One region of the Pseudoalteromonas sp. JB197 genome, then DNA from elsewhere that is predicted to be linked to it. Evidence: predicted binding sites of a transcription regulator. Region 1 holds the regulator's gene; each other region holds the start of a gene.
What was found. The regulator FliA, encoded in region 1, starts transcription of late flagellar genes. The targets are predictions, from matches to a motif close to CTAAAGNTNNNNNNNNNNNNGCCGATA.

Region 1 (2,271 bases):
TACTATATTGGCATCATTTTCATCTTGCGCAGCAAACGCAGTTAACAGATGAATTAAACTCTCTTCAACTTCGCGTACCAGCTCAATAACGCGGCGAATTACTTGCCCGGTTAGATCTTGGTAATCTTGAGCCATTAATACATTGGTCATTAATGCTTGCAACTCATCGGTTTTATGATGAGAGCTATTCATAAACTTATTAACGCTATGACACAGTGTTTTAAATTCACCCAGCTCAAGTTCACGATTCATTAAGCGATCCCACGTCGGCTTGATGTGCGATACTTCATCGGCTAACTGTCGTGCTATGGGTAGACTTGCTTCAACTGCATCCATAGTTTTATTAGCAGCACTTTCTGTCATTTCTATGACATAGTTAAGTCGCTTTTTAGCATCAGGAATAGCTTCAGTAGTCAAATCGGCTAAACGCGTATCAAGCTCAAACCCTTTTAATGATTCATGTAACTGACGCGTTAATTTACCAACTTCAGCAAATAATTTTGATTGCTCCTGAGAGGCAGTCTCTAAAATTAATTGATTCGCTTTGTGTTGCTCACCGTTTTCTAAAAAAGTGACCAGCTGACGTGCTTGTTCTAAAGTAATATGAGGCGCAGCAATTGCTGACATAAGCCTCTCCCTCTTATTAACCTAAGCGTTCGAACACTTTTTCTAATTTAGTTTTTAATGTACCTGCAGTAAATGGCTTAACAATATAACCGTTAACACCTGCTTGAGCTGCCGCAATAATTTGCTCTTTTTTAGCTTCTGCAGTAACCATTAAAACCGGAAGATGCTTTAATTTATCATCCGCGCGTATTGCTCTTAACAAGTCAATACCTTGCATGCCAGGCATATTCCAATCTGTTACCACAAAATCAAAAACTTGATTTTGTAACATAGGCAAAGCAGTCGAACCATCATCTGCTTCATGGACATTGGTAAATCCTAAATCACGCAACAGGTTTTTAATAATACGTCTCATAGTTGAAAAATCATCAACTACTAGAATTTTTATGTTTTTATTCAAAACATCCTCCAGTGAGGCCTAAACCTTTATTTACTTACTTCTAATTTATCCAGTCATTGATTTTTGCTTTTAGCTTAATCATCGCCTGACCATGTATCTGACTTACACGCGACTCACTTACATCGAGTATCTGTCCAATTTCTTTTAAATTCATTTCATCGTTATAGTACAAAGAAAGTACCATAGCATCTCGCTCTGGCAATGATTTAATTGCATTTAATAATGATTCATTAAAACGCTCATTTTTAACGTTATTAAAGGGTTTGTCTAGTGCTAAATCATGCCCAACGGGGGTTATGACATCTTCATCAATTCCTAAGTCTTCAATACCTAGAATTTTACTTGAATTAACATCGGTTAAAATTTGATGATATTGCTCTAACGTTATCTCAAGCTTTTGAGCAACTTCGCTGTCTTTGGGTTCACGATTGAGACTGTATTCCAGCTCAGAAATAACTTGCATTACTTGACGACTTTTACGATACACTGAACGTGGAGCCCAGTCTCCACGGCGCATTTCATCAAGCATAGCGCCCCGAATACGAATACCCGCAAAGGTTTCAAAACTAGCGCCTTTAGTGGCATCAAAGTTTTTTGACGCCTCTATTAATCCTATCATTCCTGATTGAATTAAATCATCGAGTTGTACACTAGGGGGTAAACGAGCAATTAAATGACATGCTACTTTTTTTACTAATGAAGCATGCTTTTCAACAATCATATTTAAATTTTGTGTTGATTCATATCCCATAGCTCTATTCACCAATGTAGTCATAGTTAGCCGTTAACGAGTTTCTCAATGAAAAATTCTAAATGACCCGAAGGCTGGTTCGGTATTGGCCACTTTGTTATTCTTGTTGCTAATGTTTTAAAGGCAAGTGCAGCTGGAGAACTAGGAAACAGTTCAACAATTACTTTTTGACGACGTGTTGCTTTGCGCATATTTTCATCATAAGGAACGGTTGCAACCAGCTCCATTGATATATCTAAAAATCGGTCTGTAACCTTTGATAGCTTTGCAAATAACTCTTGCCCTTCGCGTAATGAACGCACCATGTTGGCAACAATTTTAAATTTATACACGCCATGTTCGCGGCTTAATACTTTGATCAGTGCATAGGCATCGGTTATTGAGGTAGGCTCATCACATACCACAACCAAAACATCTTGTGCAGCACGCGAGAAGCTCAGTACCATATCCGATATACCGGCAGCAGTATCAACTACTAATATATCAAAATCAG
Region 2 (2,271 bases), 1.0 Mb from region 1:
GGGTAATACTGAAAGTAAGCACTGCTTATAAGCTGCTTGTACTTGAATGCTCAAGGTTTAAATCGCGTTTGCATAAACGTACAAACAAAAAATGGGCCACTAAGGCCCATTTTAAAAATTACGCAAATTACTTTATAAGCGTCTTATTCGTCGTCATCCAAATCTGGTTGTTGACGTTGAGCTGGGCGCGCTAATATTTCTACATAAAAAGAAGTTAAGCTTTGCTTTTCTATTTCGCTTATATGATTACTAAGCTCTGCAACGTGCACTACTTGTGCATCTTCAGCGGTATTACCAAACTTACAATCAAACGCCCAGTAATCAGCATCGAGTGGTAGAGTTTTGTTACGCTCTCTTTTCAAATATTTTTTCACTTCATGCTTTGCGGCGTCAACCATACGAGGATATTTGATTTTCTCGTGATTTAGCGTGAATATTTTCTTCATTACGTTCCTAATTACCTTGGTTTAATGATAGCGGCATTTAATGTCATACCATTTGAGCCTATTATAGCAATTGCATTTAATTTTTGGATGCTTTTTTTATATTAAATCAATTATTAATCCATTAATAAAATAAAATATCGCTAAAATTCGCTTAAGTGTAGAGAGTTAGCGGCTTTATATTACAGACAAGTAATTTAATAGTTAGAGTGATGACGCAATCGTTTGCCAAGTTCTATTAATATGATTGGTTATTGCAATATCAAAGCAGTTACAGCGTACGCTTTATAATTAAGCGCTTACTAAATGCAATGGGTGGTGAAGCGCATCATTATTTAGGCTTTCGTAAAAGGCAGCAGCATCGAGTTGCGGGTTAGATAGTTGCGTTTGTGTGTTATTTATACGCCTGCGCACTGCTAATTCACAATTATCACGCACCTGAAGCGGAATATGGCTTACATCATCTCTTATAAACAATGGTTCAGGGTTTAAACAGTGATTTAATTTAATATCGCTCATTCCAGCGCGTTCCCCTGCTTGCATTAATAGTGAGGCGTTAAACTGCCCTATCAAGATATCAAACTTATCTGGCGCTAAAAGTTGCTTTGGACCTGCTCCAATTTGTTTGCGAAGGGTATCTTCGCCAACAGTTGAATCTTCAATTTCTGTTTTTGGTAAATGGAATTGGCTAAAATCGAGTGCATCATGAGATAGCATAGCGAGTAAAAGCGCAAACTCTCCTCGGCGCTTTTCATGCACACTTTTATTGAGTCGAGTGTTGAGCTGACTCTCTGTGATTAACAAATCACCGATTTGCATAGACTTTAGCCGATTGAAGTAAGTAATACCTATTTATCGGCTTTATTTCATTTTTCTTTAGCTTTTTTCTTTACTTAAATACGATGTTTGCTATTATCAGCGCCGTTGCATTGGAGGGGTTCCCGAGCGGCCAAAGGGATCAGACTGTAAATCTGACGGCTCAGCCTTCGCTGGTTCGAATCCAGCTCCCTCCACCACTTTTCTTACCGCTAAGTTAAGTGGGGCCAAATGTAACAAAATTAGTGTGGAGGGGTTCCCGAGCGGCCAAAGGGATCAGACTGTAAATCTGACGGCTCAGCCTTCGCTGGTTCGAATCCAGCTCCCTCCACCACTTTTCTACTTATTTTCTACTTATATAGTTACTACATTCCTTGTTAGTAATCTCCGTGTTTTTTCTTAGTTAAACATTAAAATACCCATTGTAAACTCATACCATGCTGTTTTAGCCATAACGTACTTGCTTTATAGTCGGGACAAAATTGTGCTACGCGCTGCCAAAATGCTTTGCTATGATTTAAATGTCGTAAATGCGCCAGCTCATGCACTATTACATAATCAATAATGCTATGCGGTGCACCAATCAATAATAAGTTAAATGTTAACGCCCTTTTACTATTACAACTTCCCCATTTGCGTTTATAAACTGCAATATTTAAATCGTTAGGCAGCGCTTCTTGCATCAGCGTGCAAAAGTCATTAAGTCGCATTTCAATGTATGCGGTTAACTGCTCTTTTAAATACGCCTCTAAAAGTAATTGGTACTTTTGCTGCTGATGCTTAACACGAGCAGAAACGGTAATAAGCAGGCCATCTTGTTGGCGCTCCACTGTAGAGGTATTGCCTTGCTGAAACGTTAAATTAATTGCTTCTGAAAAAACCCAGATCTTTTTGTCCTTAAGTGGATACTGTTTTGTATCAACCAAAGTAAGCTGTTTTTGCAGCTGCGCCTCAACCCATGATTTTTTTTCTAATAACCAGTTATCGAGCACTTTTTTTTGTACGTGATGGG
Region 3 (2,271 bases), 1.6 Mb from region 1:
TCGGCCGCTGAAACAGCCTGTGCCTGTCCTGAAGCTTCTTCTTTAGAAGTACTACGAGACTCGCCACCACGTTTATCGCCGCGCTGCTCTTGCCTTCCGCCTGCTGAGCTTTCATCTCCCGCCTGAAACTCCAACATTTGCTGGGTCATTTCTACCGTTTGTTGTTGAATTATTTCAATCGGCGTAGGCTCTGGCTTGCCCGGGGTAAACTCCATAGCAATAACTGAAGTGCCTTTGGGAATATCTTTAGCTTCTATTTTATTTTGTACACCAAATGCAAATTTCATCGAACCGGCAATTTGTTTAAATTTAAGTACATCCATTTCAGAAAACGCAAGCAAGAGCACAAAAAAGCACATTAATAGCGACATTAAATCTGCGAATGTCGCCATCCACGCAGGTAAACCTGGGGGTGGGCACTTGCACTCTTGATCAGACATAATTAATCCTCAGTGTTTACTTTACGTTTTGATTCTGCAAGATAGTTTTTCAAAATACCTTCTATTACTTTTGGATTTTGACCATCTTGAATACCTAAAACCGCATCTAAAATTAAACGTTGATTCATTGCCTCTTCGTCTTTACGCAGCTCCAATTTGGTTTGAATCGGAATAGCCACTACGTTTGCTAAAAATGCGCCGTATAAAGTGGTTAACAATGCCACCGCCATAGCCGGACCAATTGCTTTAGGATCATCCATATTAGATAACATCGCAACTAGGCCTATTAAGGTGCCTATCATTCCCATTGCCGGAGCTATATCACCCAAAGATTTAAATAAGGTAGCGCCTTTTTCATGCCGTATCGTGGTTAATGAAATATCTTTTTGCAGTGTGGCCCGCACTACGTCTGCGTCGTGTCCATCGACAAGCATGTCTATTCCTTTGCGCATAAATGAATTCGGTATTTCTGCCTCTTCAAGCGCTAAAAACCCGCCTTTACGTGCTGAATCAGCAAGCTCTACTGCTTTTTCAATTAGCTCTTCAGGCGTTTCAAGCTTAAACATAAACGCTTTGGTTACTACCTTACCTATGCCTAAAAATTGCGTCACTGTAAAATTAGATAAAACGATAAATAATGAGCCGCCAAATACAATTACAACAGAGGGCGTGTTGTAAAACATAGCCACTTCACCGCTACTACTCATAAACATGGACATGACAATTAAGCCAATTGCGCCAATAATCCCAATTATGGTTGCTAAATCCACATTCCCTCCAAAGGTTTTTGCTTTTATATGCAAACGTTTGTTATTTATTGCTTATCGGCAAGACACTGAATTGCTTAAGTCATTTTTATAGATAAACATAAAAAGTTAGATTAAGCACCATTTTAGATCAACTTGCGTTATCTATCTAATTATCAATTTTTTAAATTAAAAACACTAATTAACACCTATAAAGCTAACTTAATCCTATTATCTATTAAAAAACCATTTCATCCTTTGACCTAGTTTAGCATTCCCCCTAAAATTGACTTCTAAATTTATTATGTAAGTTGAAATAAAGATGGCGACTAAAAAACCTGAAAACTTAAGTTTCGAGCAAGCACTAGAAGAATTAACAACAATCGTTAGTGAAATGGAACAAGGTGATTTATCGCTTGAGCAGTCATTAAAACAGTTTGAGCGTGGCATTGCTTTGGCCGGCGCATCGTCTAGTAAGTTGCAACAAGCTGAGCAAAAGGTGGCTATTTTGATGGGCAAAGATGAGAAGTCTGTATTAACCGACTTTGATAATGATATGGAATAGCCGTGACTATTAAAGAACTTATTACACATGCTCAAACTGATGTAGCCAATACTCTTAACCTTTATTTTGACCAATCGCTTAATACTGACGAGACCATAAAAGCCGCCACCCATTATAGTTTAATGAATGGCGGCAAAAGATTGCGTCCTTTTTTGGTTTACGCAACGGGTAAAATGCTCGGCGCAGATAAGCAAGATTTAGACGTACTTGCTGCAGCTATAGAATGTATTCATAGCTACTCGTTAGTTCACGATGACTTACCAGCTATGGATGATGATGAATTACGTCGCGGACGCCCAACCTGTCATATAGTGTACGGTGAAGCACACGCAATTTTAGCCGGTGATGCACTGCAAGCTTTAGCATTTGAGTTAATAGCCAAGCATAATTTTAACTGTAGTGCTCAAGCTCAAGTTAAAATGATTGCTGAACTGGCACATGCCTCTGGGTTACAAGGTATGGTGGCAGGCCAAGGGCTTGATATTGCAGCTACTGATAAAGTAATAACCGTGGCTGAACT

Region 2: CIK86_RS04455 (VC2046/SO_2500 family protein) is a predicted target of FliA. The motif match lies at 1,297-1,323, and genes of this name have one in related genera.
Region 3: pomA (flagellar motor protein PomA) is a predicted target of FliA. The motif match lies at 1,263-1,289, and genes of this name have one in related genera.

The regions. Positions count from the first base shown of each region.
Region 1 covers NZ_NRGZ01000001.1:1,930,729-1,932,999, forward strand. The annotation lists gene CIK86_RS09150 (protein phosphatase CheZ) at 1-627, opposite strand, end outside; gene cheY (chemotaxis response regulator CheY) at 644-1,027, opposite strand; gene CIK86_RS09160 (RNA polymerase sigma factor FliA) at 1,068-1,778, opposite strand; gene CIK86_RS09165 (MinD/ParA family protein) at 1,805-2,271, opposite strand, start outside.
Region 2 covers NZ_NRGZ01000001.1:919,779-922,049, reverse strand. The annotation lists gene CIK86_RS04460 (DUF6172 family protein) at 144-446, opposite strand; gene CIK86_RS04455 (VC2046/SO_2500 family protein) at 735-1,262, opposite strand; tRNA gene CIK86_RS04450 (tRNA-Tyr) at 1,375-1,459, shown strand; tRNA gene CIK86_RS04445 (tRNA-Tyr) at 1,509-1,593, shown strand; gene CIK86_RS04440 (SprT family zinc-dependent metalloprotease) at 1,670-2,271, opposite strand, start outside.
Region 3 covers NZ_NRGZ01000001.1:375,423-377,693, reverse strand. The annotation lists gene CIK86_RS01765 (flagellar motor protein MotB) at 1-440, opposite strand, end outside; gene pomA (flagellar motor protein PomA) at 443-1,210, opposite strand; gene CIK86_RS01755 (exodeoxyribonuclease VII small subunit) at 1,509-1,751, shown strand; gene ispA ((2E,6E)-farnesyl diphosphate synthase) at 1,754-2,271, shown strand, end outside.